3 regions of the Arthrobacter sp. zg.Y820 genome follow, and region 2 is predicted to be linked to each of the others. Evidence: riboswitches for the same ligand, from Rfam matches in the RefSeq annotation. Region 2 holds a riboswitch; each other region holds the start of a gene.

Region 1 (6,435 bases), 300 kb from region 2:
GCCTGCCGACGTCGCCTGGTTTCCGCTTCCATGAGACGCTCCTGTTGCACCACGCGTGCCAGTTCCATAGCCATAGCCATCTGCTTCTCCTCGCGTAGGCCTTAAACGCTAGCGGCGCGCGGCGCCATCCGGCAGTAGATATGCGGACAGGAGCGGTCCTCAAGAAAAAACTCGCGGAACTCGGCCCGGCCCCCACCCGCAAACCCACACACCCAAAGTTGCCCTCGGAACCCCGACAGCGGACTCCTCCCCTGTCCCGGGTTCGAGCCGGGCAGGTACCGTCGGAGAACGCTTCTTCCGGAGGTCAGGATGGACTGGTTGGCAGCCTTGATCCCTTCAACAGTCGCACTGGTTCTGGGTGCGAGCGCCGGCTGGAGCGTCCGCGCCGGCATCGACCGCCGGGATGAAACCGCAGCCCTGAACGCCTTGATCACCGACCTGCACCTGAAGCGGCCGCTGGCTGCGATCGAACCGCGCGTCGTCGACGGCGCTGACGACGCGCAACGCTGCCGCGCCACCGTCCTGGACGCACGCGACCGCATCATTGAAACCCTCGCCCACCTGCGCAGCAATTCCGCCAACACCGATGTCCTGATGCGGATGGCCTCCGCCTGCACCCGCTACCTCCGCGAATCCGCCCGCGCACCGGAACGGCACCAGTTCGCACTCATGGACCTGCGCGAAACAATGGTCGACGGCGTGAAACTGCTCAGCGACGCCCGGCGGCGGGTGCGGTACCGGAACCCCGGCGAACGCTCGACGCCGAAACCCGGCCGAACGCCGTCGCGCCGCCCCAGTATCGGACGGTACCTATAGTCCGCCTCGGCGGCAGGTCTTGGAGACCCGGAGCTTCATAGAGACGCCGTTTATGACACGGCGCGACGTAAAACGTCACCGACCGGCGCTTAGGGACACAGGCCGTCATTGTGTTGCCCGCCGAGGACAAACCGCGCTTCCATGGTGCTGTCCGCCTATCCAATCCGGACACCTTTACCATCCAGAGCGGCTGAGAGACCTGGCTCGTTGACGTCGCAGCAACCACCCTTCGGGGACGGTGCTCATGCCAGGACCGATGGACTCACTTCTCCGGTGGCCCGTAACTGCAGCACCGCTCGCAGTGACGGATCCAGCGTGCTCGAATGCCGTGTTCCTCGGTGCGAACTGAGAGGACCCTCCCATGGTCAGCCCTGCTCCAACCGGCCGCATCAACGGCCGCATCTCCGGCCACCCCAACGGCCCCCGCACACCCCTGCGGATCGCGGCACTGTTCGCCGCGGCAGCCCTGACCCTCACCGGCTGCGGATCCGGCGCGCAAGGCGGCAGTGCCGGCGCCAACGCCGCGAATGCTCAGGCCTCACCGGCCGGAGAGCCGGTCGACGGCGGCACCCTCGTCTACGCCGAAGTCACGCCCATCAACAACTGGCAGACCCAGGCGGCACGCTTCTACGAGAAGTCCAACGTGCTCAATTCAGTGCTGGACCGGCTGACCTACTTTGACCCGGAGAAGGGCGAGCCGGTGCCGTGGATTGCCTCGGCGTTCTCGGCCAACGCCGACAGCACCGAGTTCACCTTCACCATCCGCCCCGGCGTCACGTTCAGCGATGGAACGGCGCTCGACGCGGCCGCGATAAAGGCCAACCTGGACAGCTTCGGCCATGGCATTCCCGCCGCGCAGATCCAGCCGAACGTGGACTTCGCCGGCTACCAGACCAGCGAAGTGATCGGCACTAACCAGGTGAAGGTCACCCTGGATGCTCCGAACTCCAACTTCCTGCGCGCCACGTCCTCCGTCACCGCCGGTCTGGTCTCCCCGGCCACGCTGCAGCAGGATGCCGCCGGACAGTCCGCCATCTCATCCATCTCCGGCTCCGGCCCGTTCGTTTACGAGTCGGAAAAGCCCGATGAGGAAGTCGTGCTCGCGAAGCGGGACGGCTACGCCTGGGCTCCTGAGGGCGCCGACAATCCGGGTGAGGCGCACCTGGACAAGGTGGTGATCAAGTACCTGCCCGAGGTCGCCCACCGCGCCGGCGCCGTCCAGTCCGGCCAGGTCGATCTGGTGCGCGGCCTGCAGCCGGTGGATGAGGCGGCGCTGGCGGCCAGCGGCAATCAGGTGGTGGCGGCCGACGGCGTGGACCTCACCGTGAACATGGCGGCCGTGCGGATCGGCAGCGGCAAGCTGGCCGATCCTGCGGTCCGACAGGCGCTGCAGGCCGGCATCGACCGGCAGTCCATCAAGGACACGGTGCTCTCCGAGAGCTACACCCTGGCCGGCTCGGTCCTGAACCATCAGGCGCCGGGGTTCGTCGACCTGAGCGCCGATCTGGCCTATGACCCCGAGAAAGCCAAAAAGCTCCTGGACGACGCCGGTTGGCAGCCCGGCAGCGACGGCATCCGCGAGAAGGACGGCGAGAAGCTCGAGGTGACGGTCACCAGCTCCAACAACTCGGTGGTCATCAAACCGGCCTTTGAACTGATCGAGCAGCAGTGGCGGCAGATCGGCGTGAAACTGAACAACCGGGCCGGCGACAACACGTTCCTCACCACCGCCATGCCGGATCCGAACGTCGAATTCTACGGCACCCGCCAATTCATTTACGGCGGACTCGGGCCCATCTTCGAACCGGCCAACAACACCATGACGCACACCTCGGATCCGGAGCTGAACGCCCTGTTCGCCGCCGAGCGCGCCGCGGCCCCGGGCCCGGAACGGGACGAGGTCCTGGCCGCCGAGCAGCGGGCCCTCGTGGTGGACAAGGCCTTCTCGCTGGTCCTCTGGGACGAAGTCCAGGTCTACGGGGCGCACCGCAGCACGCACATCGAGTTCACCTCCGGCACGGCTCCCATCTTCCAAAGCGCATGGAAAGTGGACGGCTAACCCGTGGGCCGTTACCTCGCGCACCGGATCGGGCAGGCGCTGCTGGTGGTCTGGCTCGCCTACACCCTGATTTTCCTCGCCGTGCAGCTGCTGCCCAGCGATCCGGTCACCATCTTCCTGACCTCCGATTCTGCCGTCGACCAGGCGGCAATCGACACCATGAAAAGCCAGTACGGCTATGACCAGCCGCTGCTGGTCCAGTATCTCCAGCAGCTGGCCGCCCTGCTGCGCGGCGACGCCGGCTTCTCCCTGACCTCCGGGGAACCGGTCACCGAGCGCATCGGCGGCGCGCTCGGCTCCACCCTGGCGCTGGCCGGCTCCGCCCTGGGCACCGCCGTCGTCATCGCCCTGGCCGTGGTCGCCGCCGCCACCCTGGCCCCGTCGCCGGTGCTGCGGCGGGCACTGGCGAACCTGCCGCCGCTGTTCTCCGCCGTCCCGGTGTTCTGGCTGGGACTGGTGCTGCTCGAGCTGCTCTCCATCCGGCTGGGCGTGCTGTCGCTGTTCCCCGACGGTTCCTTCCTCTCCCTCGCCGTGCCGGTGGTCGTGCTCGCGCTCCATGTGTCCGCCCCCATGGCGCAGGTGCTGCTCAAGGGCGTGGAGCAGGTCTACCGGCAGCCGTTCATCAACGTGCTCCGCGCCAAGGGCGCCTCCCCGGCCTGGATTTTCTACCGGCACGCGCTGAAAAACGCCGCCGGTCCCGCCCTGTCCATCCTGGGTATCACCGTGGGCACCCTGTTCGCCGGGTCGGTGATCACGGAAACCGTGTTTGCCCGCGCCGGCCTGGGCTCGGTGGTCCTGCAGGCGGTCACCACCCAGGACGTGCCGCTGGTCCAGGGCCTGGTCCTGCTGACGGCCACGGTGTTCGTGGCGGTCAACCTCCTGGTGGACCTGCTGCATCCGCTGCTCGATCCGCGCATCCTCAACGCCCGGCAGGGATCCGCCCCCGCCCTCGCCTCCTGACCACGCTTCCGACAGGCTTCCCGATGACACAGATTTCCCTCCCCACCGCTCCGGCGGGCGCACCGCTTCCGCCCGGCCCGGCTGACGCTGCCCCCGCTTCCCCTGTACGACGACGGCGGCCGGGTTCCCGTTCCGCCCTCGCCCTGACCCTGCTGCCGGTGCTGCTGATCGCCGCCTGGGCGTTCTTCCCCGGCCTGTTCAGCGGGCAGGATCCGATCAGCGGCATTCCGCAGGAGAAGTTCCTCGCGCCGTCGGCCGCGCACTGGTTCGGCACCGACCACCTCGGGCGCGACGTTTTCGCCCGCGTGGTGCACGGCACCTCGCAGACGTTCCTGACCGCCGGGCTGGCCGTGCTGATCGGCCTCGTCGCCGGAACCCTGATCGGCGTTCTCGCGGCCACGGCCGGACGGGCCGCCGATGCCGTCACGATGCGCCTGGTCGATGTCCTGCTCGCGGTGCCCGGCTTTCTGATCGCCCTGATCATCGTCACAGCCTCTTCCCCGGGACCGGTCTCGCTCGGCATCGGCGTGGGCATCGCCGCCATCGCTTCCTTCGCCCGGGTGGTCCGCGCCGAGGTGCTCCGGGTCCGGAACCTGGAGTTCGTCGAGGCGGCCTTCCTCACCGGCGGCACCTACTGGAGCGTGCTGCGCCGGCATCTGCTGCCCAACGCCGCAGGACCGGTGCTCTCGCTCGTCGCCGTGGATCTGGGCGCGGCCATCCTCGTGGTGTCCTCGCTGGGCTTCTTGGGCTTCGGGGCTCCGCCGCCCGAACCCGAATGGGGCCTGCTGATCGCCGAGGGCCGCCAGTATCTGGGCACCGCCTGGTGGATGACCTCGCTGCCCGGACTCGTCATCGTCGCCACCGTGGTCCTGCTGGCCGCCGTCGGCCGGCAGCTGCTTCAGCGCCTCAGGTTCTGAGAAAGGAACACCGCATGAGCACCAGCACCTCCTCCACAGCCACCGTGGCGCCGCAGCCGGAATCAGTTGTCCGTCCCGCATCAGTTGTCGGTCCCGCCGCCGGACCGCTTCTGCAGATCCGCGGCCTGACCATTAACTACGGCCGCACCACTTCCGGGCTCGGCCCCGCAGCCCCGCCTGCCGTTTCCGGCGTCGACCTTGAAGTGCGGCGCGGTGAAATCGTCGCGGTGGTCGGGGAATCCGGGTCCGGAAAATCCACCCTGGCGCACGCCATCATCGGGCTCCTTCCCGATACTGGCCGCATAACCGCCGGCAGCCTCACCTTCGACGGCGAGGACCTCACCGGTCTCTCGGACCGCGGCTTCCGGCGGCTGCGCGGCCGGCGGATCGGCCTGGTTCCGCAGGACCCCGGAGCCTCACTGGATCCGGTGCAGACCATTGGCTCCCAGGTGTCCGAGATCTTCCGGCTGCATCCGGGCGCGGGGCAGGCCGGGTCCGGGCGGCGCACCCGCGCCGAGCTGCGCCGCGAGGTCATCGCCCTGCTGGAGCTGGTCGGCATCGACCGCCCGGAGGACCGCGTGCACCAGTATCCCCACGAGCTGTCCGGCGGCCTGAAGCAGCGGGTCCTGATCGCGATCGCCTTTGCGCTGCAGCCGGACCTGCTGATCGCCGACGAGCCGACGTCGGCCCTGGACGTGACCGTGCAGAGCCGGGTGCTGGAGGTCTTCGAGCGGCTGGCCCGCACCTTCGGAACCGCCGTCATCTTCGTGACGCATGATCTGGCCGTCGCCACCGACTACGCCGCCCGCGTCGTCGTCATGAACGGCGGCCGCATCCGGGAGGACCGCCCCGTCCTGGACCTCCTGACCCGGCCGGAAGATCCGTACACCGCGCAGCTGCTCGAGAAGGCCTCCCCCGGGCGGCGCGACGGCGGACACCGGACGGGCGAGCCGCCGTCGTCGGCCCCCTCCCCGGAAGCGCCGTCGAGCATCCCGGCGGCCGTGCCCGCGCTGGAAGTCCGCGACCTGGTGAAGGTTTTTTCCCGCACCGGCGAGGAACGCAGGGCTGTGGACGGGGTGTCCTTTGCGGTCCGTCCGGGCACCACCTTCGCGCTGGTCGGTGAATCGGGCTCCGGCAAATCGACCACGGCCCGGCTGATCCTGCGGCTGCTGGACCCGACCGGCGGCACCGTCCGGGTTGCCGGCGGGGACGTCACCGGCCTGGCCGGCAGGGCGCGGCGCGAGCTGTGGCGCGGCCTGCAGCTGGTGTATCAGAATCCGGATACCGCCCTGGATCCGCGGCTGAGCGTCGCCGAGATCATCGGTGAACCGCTGCGCAATTACCGGGTGGGCACCAAGACCGAGCGGGCGGCGCGGGTCGCCGAGCTGCTGGACCAGGTGCGGCTGCCCGAACGGGTGGGCCGGAGCCGGCCGAGGGAACTGTCCGGCGGCCAGCGGCAGCGGGTGGCCATCGCCCGCGCCCTGGTGCTGGGCGCCAAGACCCTGGTCCTGGACGAGGCGCTGAGCGCCCTGGACGTGCTGACCCAGGCGCAGGTCCTGGAGCTGCTGAAGTCGCTGCAGGATGACCTCGGACTGTCCTATCTGTTCATCTCCCATGACCTGCACGTGGTGGAACAAGTCTCCGACGACGTCGGGGTGATGCACCGCGGACGGCTCGTCGAAA
Region 2 (6,435 bases):
GCGTGCGCCGGGCCGGTGCTGCCGGCCGCCTGTGCCCCGGCAATTGCCGCGGCACAGGAGTACGCGGAGACCGCCGTCGTTCCCCAGCTGCAGGCGAGCTTCGCCGCCATCGAAGCGGCCGCGCCGCGGGCTGAACTCGTGGTGGCCGGCTATCCGCACCTGTTCGAGGGCACCACCCCCGGCGTACTGAGCATTGAAGCGCAGAACCTGTTCAACGCCGGCACCGACATATTGAATGCGCTGGTCGCCGGGCAGGTTGGTGACGGAACGTTCGTGGATGTCACGGAGGTCTTCACCGGTCACGGAATCGGCTCCGCGGATTCCTGGATCGTCCCTGCGACTGAACCGTTTGGCCTGCATCCCACTGCCGCCGGCTACCGCGAGGGTTATCTGGCAGCCATCACGGAGACAGTGGAGCTGTTCGACAGGGACGGGCACGGCCGGGGCTGCCGCGGACGCGGTTAGGAAAGGCCGGGTTCCGGCCGCCAGCTGATCAGCACCGCCGCTAGCTGATCAGCACCTCGGCCAGGTCAAACTTCACCGGCTCCTCCAACTGGTCATAGGTGCAGGACTCCGGCGCGCGGTCCGGACGCCAGCGCAGGAACTGGGCGGTGTGGCGGAAGCGTTCGCCCTCCATGTGGTCGTACTTGACCTCCACCACCCGCTCGGGCCGCAGCGGCACGAAGGACAGGTCCTTGTCTCCGCTCCAGCGGCTGCCCTCGGAGTTGCGCGGCGTACGGGTCCCGGTTTCCTGCTTCTCCGCCGTCCAGGGATGCTCGGCGGAGTCGGAAATCAGCGGCTGCAGTTCGGAGAACAGTTCACGCCGCCGAGCCATGGTGAAGGCTCCGGCGACGCCCACATTGGTGAGGGCGCCGTCGTCGTTGTAGAGGCCCAGCAGCAGGGAACCCACCGCGTCGGGCCCGCTCTTGTGCACCCGGTAGCCGGCCAGGACGCAGTCAGCGGTGCGTTCGTGCTTGAACTTGGCCATGGCTCGCTTGCCGGGCGAATAAACGTCCCCCAGCGGCTTGGCGATGATGCCGTCCAGTCCGGCCCCCTCGAACTCCCCGAACCAGCGCCGCGCCGTGGCCGGATCGGTGGTGCGGTTGGTCAGGTACACCGGAGCCGCGGCGCCGGCCAGCGCCTGTTCCAGGGCGCTGCGGCGTTCGGCATAGGGACGGTCCAAGTAGCTGGTGTCCTCCAGCGCCAGCAGATCAAAGGCCGCGAATGCCGCCGGCGTCTGCTCGGCGAGCAGCTTCACCCGAATGGCGGCCGGATGGATGCGCTGCTGCAGCACCTCAAAGTCCAGCCGTTTCCCGGAAGCACTGACCAGGATGATCTCGCCGTCCACCACGCAGCGCTCCGGCAGATTGGCCTTCAGCGCCTCCACCAGCTCGGGAAAGTACCGGGTCATCGGCTTTTCATTGCGGCTGCCGATCTCCAGCTCCTCACCGTCGCGGAAGATGATCGAGCGGAAGCCGTCCCACTTGGGCTCGTAGGAGTAGTCCCCCTCGGGCAGGGTGCTCACGGCTTTGGCCAGCATCGGGGCCACGGGCGGCAGTACCGGAAGTTTCATGGGCCCATTCTTACCCGGAGAACACGCTGGCGCCCAGCCCGGCGGCGAAGGCGGTGAGCAGGTGCCGGCCCTGCGGCCAGTCGCCGATGCCGCTTTCGTCGTTGAGGTGGGTAAACGGGCCGGCGTCGATCAGCGGAACATCCCAGCCGAGGGCCAGAACGCGCGCGGCCGGCAGCGGGCAGTACGGATCGTTTTCGCTGGCGACCAGCAGCGCGGGCACCGGCAGCGGCTGCAGCCGCGGGTTCCGGAACGACGCCGCGCTGTCCGGAAACTCCGGCTCGGCCGGATCCGGCGGAGCGACCAGCAGCACGCCGCGGGCTCCGCCGGGATGGCGCAGCAGCCATTCCGCGGCGGCCAGGCAGCCCAGGCTGTGGGCCACCAGGATGGTGTCGCCGCGGCGGGGCCCGGCGGCGGCGTCGAGCGCTTCCATCCAGTTTTCCAGCTCCGGGTCGTCCCACGACGACGGCGAAATCCGGGACACGTCCGGCTCACCGTCCTGCCACAGGCTCTGCCAGTGTGCTTCGTTGGAGCCGCCGATGCCGGGGACCATGGTCAGATGCATGTTTCTTCCTCGCTTCCGGTGCGCCGGACGCTCGGGACTCCGGAGCATCCGGGGGAATATCTCTTGGGAAACCGGCGCTGTGCTGAACATGAAAAAGATCGGTTTCCTGTCCTTTGGACATTACCGGGATGTGCAGGGATCTTTTGTCCGCACCGCCCGGGACGCGCTGCTGCAGACGATTGATGTGGCGGTGGCGGCCGAGGAGCTGGGCATCGACGGCGCCTACCTCCGGGTCCACCATTTCGCGCCGCAGTTCGCCGCACCGTTCCCGCTGCTGTCCGCTCTGGCCGCCCGGACCAGCCGGCTGGAACTGGGCACCGCGGTGATCGACATGCGGTACGAGAATCCGCTGTACATGGCCGAGGAAGCCGCGGCGGCGGATCTGATCAGCGGCGGACGGCTGCAGCTGGGCCTCAGCCGGGGATCCCCCGAGCCCGCGCTGCGCGGCTACGAGGCCTTCGGCTATGTGCCGGCCGACGGCAGCACCGACGCCGATGAAGCCCGCAAGCACACCCTGGTGTTCCGCGCCGCGATCGCCGGCGCCGGTCTGGCGGCCTCCGATCCGGTCATGACCGGTGCCTCCGGAACACTGCCGGTGGAACCGCAGTCCCCCGGGCTGAGCAACCGGATCTGGTGGGGTTCGGGAACGCGGGCCACGGCGAAGTGGACGGGCCAGCAGGGCATGAACCTGATGAGCTCGACCCTCCTGACCGAGGACACAGGCGTGCCCTTTGACCAGCTCCAGGCCGAGCAGATTGAGGTGTTCCGCGCCGCCTGGGCGGAGTCCGGGCACGAGGGAACGCCGCGCGTATCCGTCAGCCGCAGCGTCATTCCCCTGGTTACCGAGGAGGACCGCCGGTATTTCGGGTTGCGTGCCCAGGCCGACACCAGGGACCAGGTGGGCCGGCTCGACGGCGGACTGGCCCGGTTCGGCAAGAGCTACATCGGTGAACCGGAGGTGATTGCGGCCCAGCTGGCCGGCGACGCCGCGGTGCAGGCCGCGGACACGGTCCTGATCACGGTGCCGAACCAGCTGGGCGTTGACTACAACGTGCAGCTGCTGGAGAGCATCCTCAAGCATGTCGCTCCGGCGGCCGGCTGGCGCTGAACATTCGGCGCCGACCCCTTCGGCTGAGGCATCAGCCGAAGTCGGCCTTGCGGATCAGCCCGTGCACGCCCACGGTCCGGTCCACGACCTGGGACACGGCGAAGTCGGCGGCGGCGGACAGGTAGGCGTAGGCGACGGCGCGGTCCATGCCTTTTTCCTGCTCGAGGAAGTCCAGGGCATTGACCACGGCCCGCCGCATGGCCACGTTCAGGTCACTGCTCACCCCACCGGCGCCCAGGCCGTCGGGGTCGGAGAGGCCGATGGGAATCCAGGCATCTGCGGTTTCGCCGAACGGATACCGGTGGGCCAGGGCCGGCGCGTCCCCCGAACCGGGTTTGCAGACGGTCAGCCGGAAGGTGCCGCGCAGGGAACCTTCCATGGCGGTCAGCGCCACTTCGCCGTCGCCCATGCCCATGTGCGGATCGCCCACGTAGAACAGGGCGCCGTCGGCCTTGACCGGCAGGTAAAAGGTGGACCCGGGGCCCAGATGGCGGATGTCGATGTTGCCGCCGCCGAGCGTGGGCGGCACTGAGTTGGCCTCGGGGCCGGTCAGGCCCTCGTTCTCGGAGAAGGCCACGCCCATCATGCCCATGAACGGGCGCAGCGGAAAGCGGATTTTCATGTCGCCGCTGGTCATCACGCCCTTGCCGTCCTCGATTGCGGTGAAGACCGAGACGTTGCCGTAGTCCGTCGGGACGCCCGAGGACCGGTTGTCCGCGGCCGCCGGCGGCATGACTTCCTCCAGGGTGATGCCCTCCGGTGCGGCCGGGCCGTTCTGCAGCGCGAGCGCGCCCTTGCCGTGGCGGCTGGAGACGACGCCGTAGGGGACCCGGGGCACGGCCGCGAGGGTTTCGATCTTCAGGACGTCGCCGGGCTCGGCGCCTTCCACGGCAACGGGACCGGTGACGATGTGCGGCCCGTCCGTGTCGAAGTTCCGCGGCGTGCGGTTGTAGCCGGCGGCGATGTCCACGGCGTCCTGCAGCACCCCGTCCGCCGCGACGCCGTGGCCGCCGAAGAAGGACAGCGGATCCCGGCCCTGGTCCTCCAGGATCCCCTCATGCGAGAGGGCGTCGATGGTGACGGTCTGCCCGGATTTCATCCGGGCCACCGGCGTGGCATGCACGGCCGGCACGTAACCCCAGAGCACTTCCTCCGGGGTGGAGGCAAGATAGAGGTCCCCGGGCATGTCTCCGGAGTGCGGCTGCAGGATGGCCCCCGACCTCGGGCCGGCCGACCCGGGCGACCCGGCAGCACCGGCGTCCGCAGCTGCCGCGGAAGAATCCTGCACCGGTTTCGCACTGCATCCCGACCCCACCGCCAACATGCCAAGACCCGCCGCGGCTCCGAGGAATCCCCGGCGGCCCAGGCCCTTGGTGAGTACCGCTGCGGCCTCGCGTCCAATCAGCATTCGGTTCATCGTGTCCTCCAATAGCTCGTGCCATCAAGCTAGCCAAACGGAGTTTCGAGGCTGTTTCCGGCGGATGAACGGGCCACGCACATCACGGCGGACCACGGCGGTTCCCAGTGTCGGCGTCGTGCGCTAGGGTGGTCTCAGCTTCACGAGAGGTGGCCACCGGCCCGGATTCGTCCGGCCGGAAAAGCTCCGACTGGCCTCACACCAACCCCATTGTTCGGCGGGTGGTTCGGATGACGAAGCGGCCCGCTGCCGCCCGGCGCGGGCAAGGACACTCTGTAAAGGACCACGCTGTGAGCGTTTCCAGTGACACCCGTTGCGTCAGCTTCACCCCCGGCCACAACGTCCACCTCATCCACGGCAAGAAGCTGGCCGGTTTTGATGACTGGGTGGATGCCCGGGCCTATGCCGATGTTGAGCTGGACCTGATCCAGCTGATTGTGGACGGTGAGCAGCAGCTGATGTGGTTCCACGATATCCCCGCCCTGGCACTGGCCCTGGCGCATTCCGGCGGAGAGGCGCAGTGGTGCGCACGCTACTCGTCGCTGTTGGTGCCCGGCGGCTTCGACAGCCCGGCCCGGCGCTCTTTTTTCTACTTGGCCACGCCGGAAAGGGTGCATCCCTGTAAACGGATCGCCGCAGGCGCCGGCGCTGCCGCTCAAGAGCTGCGGGGCTGACCCCCGGCGATCGCTTCCGGGCCGCCGGCGTCTGCGGACAGTAACTGTCCGCAATCCTTCCGGGCGGGAGCCTGCCGCTGGCTAGGCTCCTGCCCATGACGTTCAATATCCAGATATGTGTTGACTGCGCCGACCCCCACGCCCAGGCCGATTGGTGGGCCGAAACCCTGGGCTGGGTCCCGGAGCCCCTCGACCAGGCCCTGATCGATTCCTCGCTGGAACAGGGCGCCGTAAGCCCGGACCTGCTGATCGAGCACAACGGACAGCGCAGGTGGCGCGACGGCGCCGCAATCTGCCGGGAAAGCGAGGTGGGTTCCCCGGGACGCCTGCGAATCCTGTTCCAGCCCGTGCCCGAACCGAAGACGGTGAAGGACCGCATCCATCTGGACATCCACCTCGACGGCGGAGACAAGGACGCGATGCGCGCCGCGCTGGAGGCTCGGGGTGCCACGTTCCTTTACGCAGCCGAGCAGGGTCCGTCCTCCTGGTACACGATGGCCGACCCCGAGGGCAACGAATTCTGCATCGCCTAGTCCCCCGACCGGCGGATCCAATGCCGCACCGTCAACAGTTATCCCAGCAGCTCTGCCGGGATCGCGTAGGTCAGCAGGACGGCGAGCAGGTTTTTCGCGGCGTGGACCGCGTAGGACAGGATGAAGTTGTTCCCCGCCCAGACGTAGATGCCCACCAGAACCGCGCCCATGGCCAGGTACGGCAGCAGCACCGGCAACGTCAGCGATTCCTTCCCCGCGATGTGGATCCCGGCGAACAGCAGCAGCGAGATCAGGCAGCAGACCCAGATGTTGAGGTATTTGCTGAGCTTGCCGATCAGCAGGTGGCGGAAGATGTACTCCTCGACAAACGGCGCAATCACCACCAGCAGGGGAATGATCAGCAGCGGAGGCAGGGAGACGACCAGCCCCTCAACCGCTTCCTGGTTCACCGCGGTTTCCGGCGGGCCGGAAATCAGGACGACGACGGCGGTGAGCAGCAGCATCGCGAAAACGCCGCCGGGAATGATCGCCAGGGTCAGCCACGGGCGGGTGGCCAGGATCCGGGTTTCCCGCACCGCATAGCGCCACGACGCCCAGGCCGCCAGCG
Region 3 (6,435 bases), on a different contig from region 2:
CCTGCGCCGAGGATTCCGGCCATCGGGTTGTTGACGTCAGCAACGATGCGAAGGGCAAGGCGTGCATCTTGGCGCCGCGTCGGATCAATGGCGAACCGCAACAGCTCGGGACCGTCGAGAAGGGCAATGGCAAGGGTCGTGTCGCCCTGAGACCACACGCGCGTCGCAGCGGCAGTGGCGGCTGGCCCTCGCAGGGAGTACCAGCCCAGATCGCCTGGGTGTAGCTGCAGCGGTTCCCTGTCGTGCTGCCACTTCGCCAAAACGCTGCAGATCTCGCCGAGCTCGTCTACACCTGGTGTTCGCAGGACAACGTCCATGATCCCCCGTTTTTCTTCTCCAAAATGCTCCAGTTCCCAAGGCCCGGGAAGTATTTATCCGGTAGAGGATCCTCAGTGTGGAGCGTGGTTCGCTAACCCGTCCGCGCTGATGGGGTTCGAGAGACTGAACTCGCAGTACTTTCCGGTCAGTTCCCCGCCGACGCTGAACTCGAGCCGAAGCGTCCGAGCCTCAGCAGGGGGAGCCGGTGTGTAGACCCAGAGCGCGTCCCACTCCATACCGCTGCCGGCCGTTTGGCCTCCTGACCGCCGGTACTCGGTGCCAATATCATCAGATACAACCGTGGTGATCCCCTCAAAAACGGCGACGCCAGGCATCGGAGGCGGGTTCTCAGATCGGTCTGATCCTGCAGCTTCACGCCGCTTCCACCACTCCTCGAGTCCTCGGTTGAAACGGCCGTCCCGGGACATTGTCTCTTTCCCACGCACTCCGCTGAGGTGCACGTGGATGCCCGGCTCTCCGGCGCTGACACCGACGAAGTCTGGCGCGTCTTTGAACTCAACACCTGCAAAGCGAACGTCGATACCATCGCTGGTTCCGACCACAAGGTCATGAGGCGCGTGCGTGAGTGCAATCATGCAGTCACTTTAGCGGCCCTAGTTCGCACGCGTCAGCGCGGGTTTTCCAGCGCCGCGGCTCAGGCAAACTCCGCGACGCTGAGGTGCCGGAACGCCGACCCGTGGAACACCAGCGGCTCGTGGGCATCGTCATGCGAGGCGTGGCCGTGGACGCGGAGCAGCACGACGCTGTGGTCCCCGGCGGGCACCTCGTTCTCCACTGAGCACTCGAGCCACAGGGCTGCCCGGTCCAGGAAAAGGGAACCCGATTCGTCGGTGTGCAGGTTCAGGCCCGCAAAACGGTCCCCGGACTTGGACGCAATCTGCTTGCAGATCCCCTCGTGGTCGGAGCCCAGGATCGATACCCCGATCCTGGCCGCGGGCCGCAGCACCGGCCAGGTACGGGAGGTGTTCTGCACGGCGAACATCACCAAGGGAGGATCCATCGAAACGCCCACGGTAAAGGATGACGCAACAATTCCCTGCGGCTGCCCGTCCACCACAGCGCACAACGCGGCAATGCCGGAGGGGAAACGTGAATAGGCACGGCGCAGGGCCGCGGGCTGAAGATCGGTAACAAGAGACATGCGAAGAGATTCCTCTGCCTTAAGCGCCGGACCGACGATTAACAACAGGGTCGGCACAAACGCGGTACTTGCCGCAGCCGGGAAGTTTTGCCGGGCGGCCGAATCGTCACCTGGAGCACCCCGCTACGGCGAGAGGGTTGCCGTCCAGCCGGCCAGGGCCCGTGGCTGGAACTCTTGATTCTTCTTCCAACGTAGGCGGCACGGGTGCACGCCTGCAAACACCTGCCTTAGTTCGTAAAACTCAGCTTCACAAAACTCCCCGCAGCGAATGAAAACTCCCCACGGTGAAGGGATAGAGTTTGGGCATGAAACAGCGGTGGTTTAAACAGGTGGACGTTTTTGGCAGCGAGCCGTATTTGGGGAATCCCCTCGCCGTGGTGCTGGAAGCCGAGGGACTTTCGGACTCCGACATGGAGTCCTTCGCGCGGTGGACGAATTTGTCCGAAACCACGTTCGTGCTGCCTCCCACCCGCGACGGCGCCGATTACCGGGTGCGGATCTTCACCCCCGGCGGAGAAATCCCGTTCGCTGGACACCCGACATTGGGTACCTGCCACGCGTGGCTGGAGGCCGGCAACAAGCGCCGCTATCCCGACGTCGTCGTGCAGGAATGCGGGATCGGCCTCGTAACGCTTCACGCCAACGCAGGCATTGCCGCGTTCGCCGCGCCGCCGCTGCTGCGCTCGGGCCCCTTGGAGGACGAAGTCCTGGACCAGGCACTGCGTGCGCTGAACCTGGACCGCACACAGATCCTCGCCTCCAACTGGATCGACAACGGCCCCGGCTGGCTCGGACTTCTGCTGCCCGACGCCGCTGCGGTGCTGGCACTGAAGCCGGATCCCACCATCATGGGCAACCTGCGCGTGGGCGTCATCGGCGCCCAGCCCGAGGACGCCGAAACCGACTTTGAGGTCCGCGCCTTCGTTCCCGGCCTGGGCATCACCGAAGATCCGGTGACCGGAAGCCTCAACGCCGGCCTCGCCCAATGGCTGATCGGCGCCTCCCTGGCACCGGAGCGCTATGTGGTCACGCAGGGAACCGCGGTGCAGCGGTCCGGCCGGGTCCGCGTGTTCACCCGCGACGGCAAGATCTGGGTGGGCGGATCCACCGTCACCTCCATCGACGGCACCGTCACCCTCTAGGCGCAGCGTGTTCAGCCTTCAGTCCCTTTCCCTGCCCGTAATCGGTGCGCCCATGGCGGGCGGGCCGTCCACGGCCGAACTCGCCGCGGCGGTCAGCAACACCGGCGGGCTGGGGTTCCTGGCCGCCGGCTACAAAAGCTCAGCAGCCGTGGCAGCGGAAATCGCCCGCACCCGGAGACTCACCCAGGCGCCGTTTGGCGTGAACCTCTTTGTTCCGGACCGCGCCAACACCTACCGCGCCGCTCCCGGCACCCCCGCTGCCGGCGCCACAGCCGGCGAAAAGCTGGCAGCGGCACTGGCCTTCCGGAACCTTCTCGCTGCCGGAACCGCAGCGGAACCCGGGCTGCCGGACCCCGACGACGACGACGGCTGGCCCGCCAAACTGGAACTGGTCCTGCAGGAACGGGTGCCGGCGGTGTCCTTTACCTTTGGACTGCCGGACCCGGAGATCCTGGCGGAACTCGCCGGGCGGGACATCTGCACGGTCGTCACCGTCACCGACGCTGCCGAAGCCCAGGCCGCGGCCGACGCCGGCGCCCGGATGCTCTGTGTCCAGGGGCCCGAGGCCGGAGGGCACCGCGGAACGCTGGACAGCGCCAAAGTTCCAGGCGACGTTCCCTTGGACCAGCTCCTCCGGGGGATCCGGAAGGCCTGCGACCTGCCCCTGATCGCTGCCGGAGGAATCTCTGCACCGGGTGACGCCGCCGCGGCATCTGCCGCCGGTGCTGCAGCCGTCCAGATAGGAACCCTGCTGCTGCTCAGCAGCGAAGCGGGCACCAGCCCGGTGCACCGGGCGGCCCTGCGGGAAGCAGCGCAGGGCGGGCGGTTTTCCGAAACGTCACTGACCCGGGCGTTCTCCGGCCGCCCGGCCCGCGGGCTGACCAACGCTTTCATGCGCGCCTATCCGGATGCGCCGGACGCCTATCCGTACGTCAACCAGATCACGGCTCCGCTGCGGGCCGCCGCAGCAGCGGCGGGGGATCCGGACGGGGTCAGCCTGTGGGCCGGCACGGGGTACCGGCTGGCCACGGAGCAGCCGGCAGCGGACATCGTCCGCCGGCTCGCCGGGAACTGACGAGGCAGCAGCGGCCTGAGCCGCCGCCCCGCCGCTGTTCAAGCCGCCGCCTCCGCCGCCGTTCAGGGCGCCGAGCTTACGGCACCGAAATCCGGATGAAGACCGACGCCGCGTCCTTCGCGGCCTTGGCCAGCGCCGCCGCTTTGGGATCCTGAACGTCCAGGAAACGCAGCCGGGCCAGAGCGCTCCAGGGACGAAAAACCGGCTCGCGGGCCAGCACCTCGAGCAGGGGCCGGTCGCCGCCGAACACCAGGTACTCGGGCGGATGCTCGGCGAAAATCCGGGCCGCCTGCTCCGCCGTCCGGGACTGCACATACCGGCTGCCTGCCTTGGAGGCGAGCAGCACGCCGTCGCGGGCGACCCCCACGGCGAAACCGCCGCGGCGCAGCAGTACGATTCCCAGCGTGCGGGACTGGCCGGCCAGCGAGACCAGGCGCTCGACGTCGTTCGAACCGCGCCCCGGCCGCCCGTCGTCCGGCCACGGCGCCAGCAGATCGGCTTCGGTGCCGTTGGCCGCCAGGAGATGCAGGCCGCCGTGCTCCGGAGTCAGGGTCAGCTCGCCGTTGCCGGCGGCGAACCGTTCCAGCCAGCCCGGCAGCCGGTCGGCGGAGACAAAGGTGGAGCGGGTGACGGGCATTTTGACGATTCTCCTGGCGGGACTGCTGGTTCGGTTGGGCAGAGCGCCGGCAGTCGCCGGGCCCGGTCAACGCTACGGCACGAGTAGCCTTGGGGAGTGAGTGATTTGTTCAGCAGCGACAGTGACGGCGACACCGATACCCGCGATGACAACGACGGCGGCGGGTTTGGTGCCGGTGCCGGCGACGACGGCCGGAAGCGCCCGCGCAGCCCGCTGGCCGTGCGGATGCGCCCGCGGTCGCTGGATGAGGTGGTGGGCCAGCAGCACCTGCTCGGACCCGGATCCCCGCTGCGCACCCTGGCGGAATCCGCCGACGACCGCGGCCCCGCCGGACCGTCGTCGGTCATGCTCTGGGGCCCTCCCGGCACGGGAAAAACCACGTTGGCCCACGTTGTGGCCCGCGGCTCCGGCCGGAAGTTCGTGGAGCTCTCCGCCATCACCGCCGGGGTGAAGGATGTCCGCCGGGTGATGGATGACGCACTGACCAACCGTGATCTGCACCGCATCACCACAGTGCTGTTCCTGGACGAGATCCACCGCTTCAACAAGGCGCAGCAGGACGCGCTGCTGCCCGGGGTGGAGAACCGCTGGGTGGTGCTGGTGGCCGCAACCACGGAAAATCCGTCCTTCTCGGTGGTCTCGCCGCTGCTCTCGCGCTCCCTGCTGCTGACGCTGAAGCCGCTCACCGAAGAGGACATTGCCGCCCTGCTGCAGCGGGCCGTGGAGGACGAGCGCGGCCTCGCCGGACGGGTAACCCTGAGTGATGAAGCGCTGGAGCATCTGGTGCGGCTGGCCGCCGGCGACGCGCGGCGCGGACTGACCGCGCTGGAGGCCGCCGCCGGCGTCGCCTATTCCGAACGGAACGACGCCGAAGGCATCCCCGAGGTCACGCTCAGCGACGCCGAAAAGGCACTGGACGTGGCGGCCCTGCGCTACGACCGCGCCGGCGACCAGCACTACGACGTCACCAGCGCCTTCATCAAGTCCCTGCGCGGTTCGGACGTGGACGCCGCCCTGCACTACCTGGCCAAAATGGTGGAAGCGGGGGAGGACCCCCGGTTCATTGCCCGCCGCCTGGTGATTTCCGCCGCCGAAGACGTGGGAATGGCCGATCCCACGGCGCTGCAGACGGCGGTGGCCGCAGCCCAGGCGGTGCAGCTGATCGGCATGCCCGAGGGCAGGATCATCCTGGCTGAGGCAGTGGTGCACATTGCCACCGCCCCCAAGTCCAACGCCGCCTACAACGGCATCAATGCGGCCATCGCCGACGTGCGCGCGGGGCGCGGGCAGGGGATCCCCGCGCACCTGCGGGATGCCCACTATCCCGGAGCAAAGCAGCTCGGCCACGGCAAGGGATACGTCTACTCCCACGACGAACCGCACGGCGTTGCCCGGCAGCAGTATCCGCCGGATGACCTGGTGGGCCGCGACTACTACGAGCCCACGGGCAACGGTGTTGAACGGGACATCTCGGCGCGGCTGGAACGGCTGCGCGGGATCATCCGGGGAAAGTAACGCCCCCGGTGGGCGTGCTAGGATTGATGGTTGACTGGCAAGCGCGACGCCGGACCCCCCTTCGAAGCTGATAGCGGCGAAGTTGTGCCCGGTGCCGTGTCTGTAGCAGAAGGCAGCGGTTGGCCCGAGCTCTCCCTAATGGAGGCCAGTACTTACATATCAGTCATCACGGTATCCGGTGAAAACCAGGGCTGCGGTGGCCAAACCGCCAAAACAGTGAAAGGTGAACGTGGCTAACAACACACGTGCACGCCGTCAGGCCCGCGCTTCGCGCGCCCTCGGCATTGCTTTGACCCCCAAGGCAGCCAAGTACTTCGAGCGTCGTCCTTACCCCCCGGGTGAGCACGGCCGCGCACGTCGCAAGCAGGACAGCGACTACGCGGTACGCCTGCGTGAAAAGCAGCGTCTGCGCGCCCAGTACGGCATCCGCGAAGCACAGATGACCCGTGTCTTCGAGGAAGCCCGCCGCACCGCCGGTCTGACCGGTGAAAACCTGATCGAGCTGCTCGAGATGCGTCTCGACGCCCTCGTGCTGCGCTCGGGCTTCGCCCGTACGATCGCCCAGGCCCGCCAGCTTGTTGTGCAC

Evidence for each region. A riboswitch is a leader RNA that binds a small molecule or an ion and turns the genes downstream of it on or off. The one in region 2 is predicted to bind S-adenosylmethionine.
Region 1: it holds a riboswitch for S-adenosylmethionine, as region 2 does, so the genes downstream of both, QNN99_RS00505 (ABC transporter substrate-binding protein) here and QNN99_RS01905 (hypothetical protein) in region 2, are expected to answer to the same signal.
Region 3: it holds a riboswitch for S-adenosylmethionine, as region 2 does, so the genes downstream of both, QNN99_RS06090 (flavin reductase family protein) here and QNN99_RS01905 (hypothetical protein) in region 2, are expected to answer to the same signal.

The regions. Positions count from the first base shown of each region.
Region 1 covers NZ_JASKLX010000001.1:113,181-119,615, reverse strand. The annotation lists gene QNN99_RS00510 (DUF6650 family protein) at 319-816, shown strand; SAM riboswitch class I at 991-1,079, shown strand; gene QNN99_RS00505 (ABC transporter substrate-binding protein) at 1,178-2,875, shown strand; gene QNN99_RS00500 (ABC transporter permease) at 2,879-3,835, shown strand; gene QNN99_RS00495 (ABC transporter permease) at 3,859-4,752, shown strand; gene QNN99_RS00490 (dipeptide ABC transporter ATP-binding protein) at 4,767-6,435, shown strand, end outside.
Region 2 covers NZ_JASKLX010000001.1:416,025-422,459, reverse strand. The annotation lists gene QNN99_RS01930 (SGNH/GDSL hydrolase family protein) at 1-465, shown strand, start outside; gene QNN99_RS01925 (ATP-dependent DNA ligase) at 506-1,573, opposite strand; gene QNN99_RS01920 (RBBP9/YdeN family alpha/beta hydrolase) at 1,584-2,135, opposite strand; gene QNN99_RS01915 (LLM class flavin-dependent oxidoreductase) at 2,224-3,243, shown strand; gene QNN99_RS01910 (acetamidase/formamidase family protein) at 3,275-4,660, opposite strand; SAM riboswitch class IV at 4,799-4,935, shown strand; gene QNN99_RS01905 (hypothetical protein) at 4,951-5,334, shown strand; gene QNN99_RS01900 (VOC family protein) at 5,430-5,867, shown strand; gene QNN99_RS01895 (CPBP family intramembrane glutamic endopeptidase) at 5,906-6,435, opposite strand, start outside.
Region 3 covers NZ_JASKLX010000006.1:183,810-190,244, forward strand. The annotation lists gene QNN99_RS06080 (GNAT family N-acetyltransferase) at 1-317, opposite strand, end outside; gene QNN99_RS06085 (hypothetical protein) at 390-914, opposite strand; gene QNN99_RS06090 (flavin reductase family protein) at 974-1,480, opposite strand; SAM riboswitch class IV at 1,540-1,660, opposite strand; gene QNN99_RS06095 (PhzF family phenazine biosynthesis protein) at 1,786-2,622, shown strand; gene QNN99_RS06100 (nitronate monooxygenase) at 2,630-3,697, shown strand; gene QNN99_RS06105 (Vms1/Ankzf1 family peptidyl-tRNA hydrolase) at 3,774-4,334, opposite strand; gene QNN99_RS06110 (replication-associated recombination protein A) at 4,431-5,849, shown strand; gene rpsD (30S ribosomal protein S4) at 6,079-6,435, shown strand, end outside.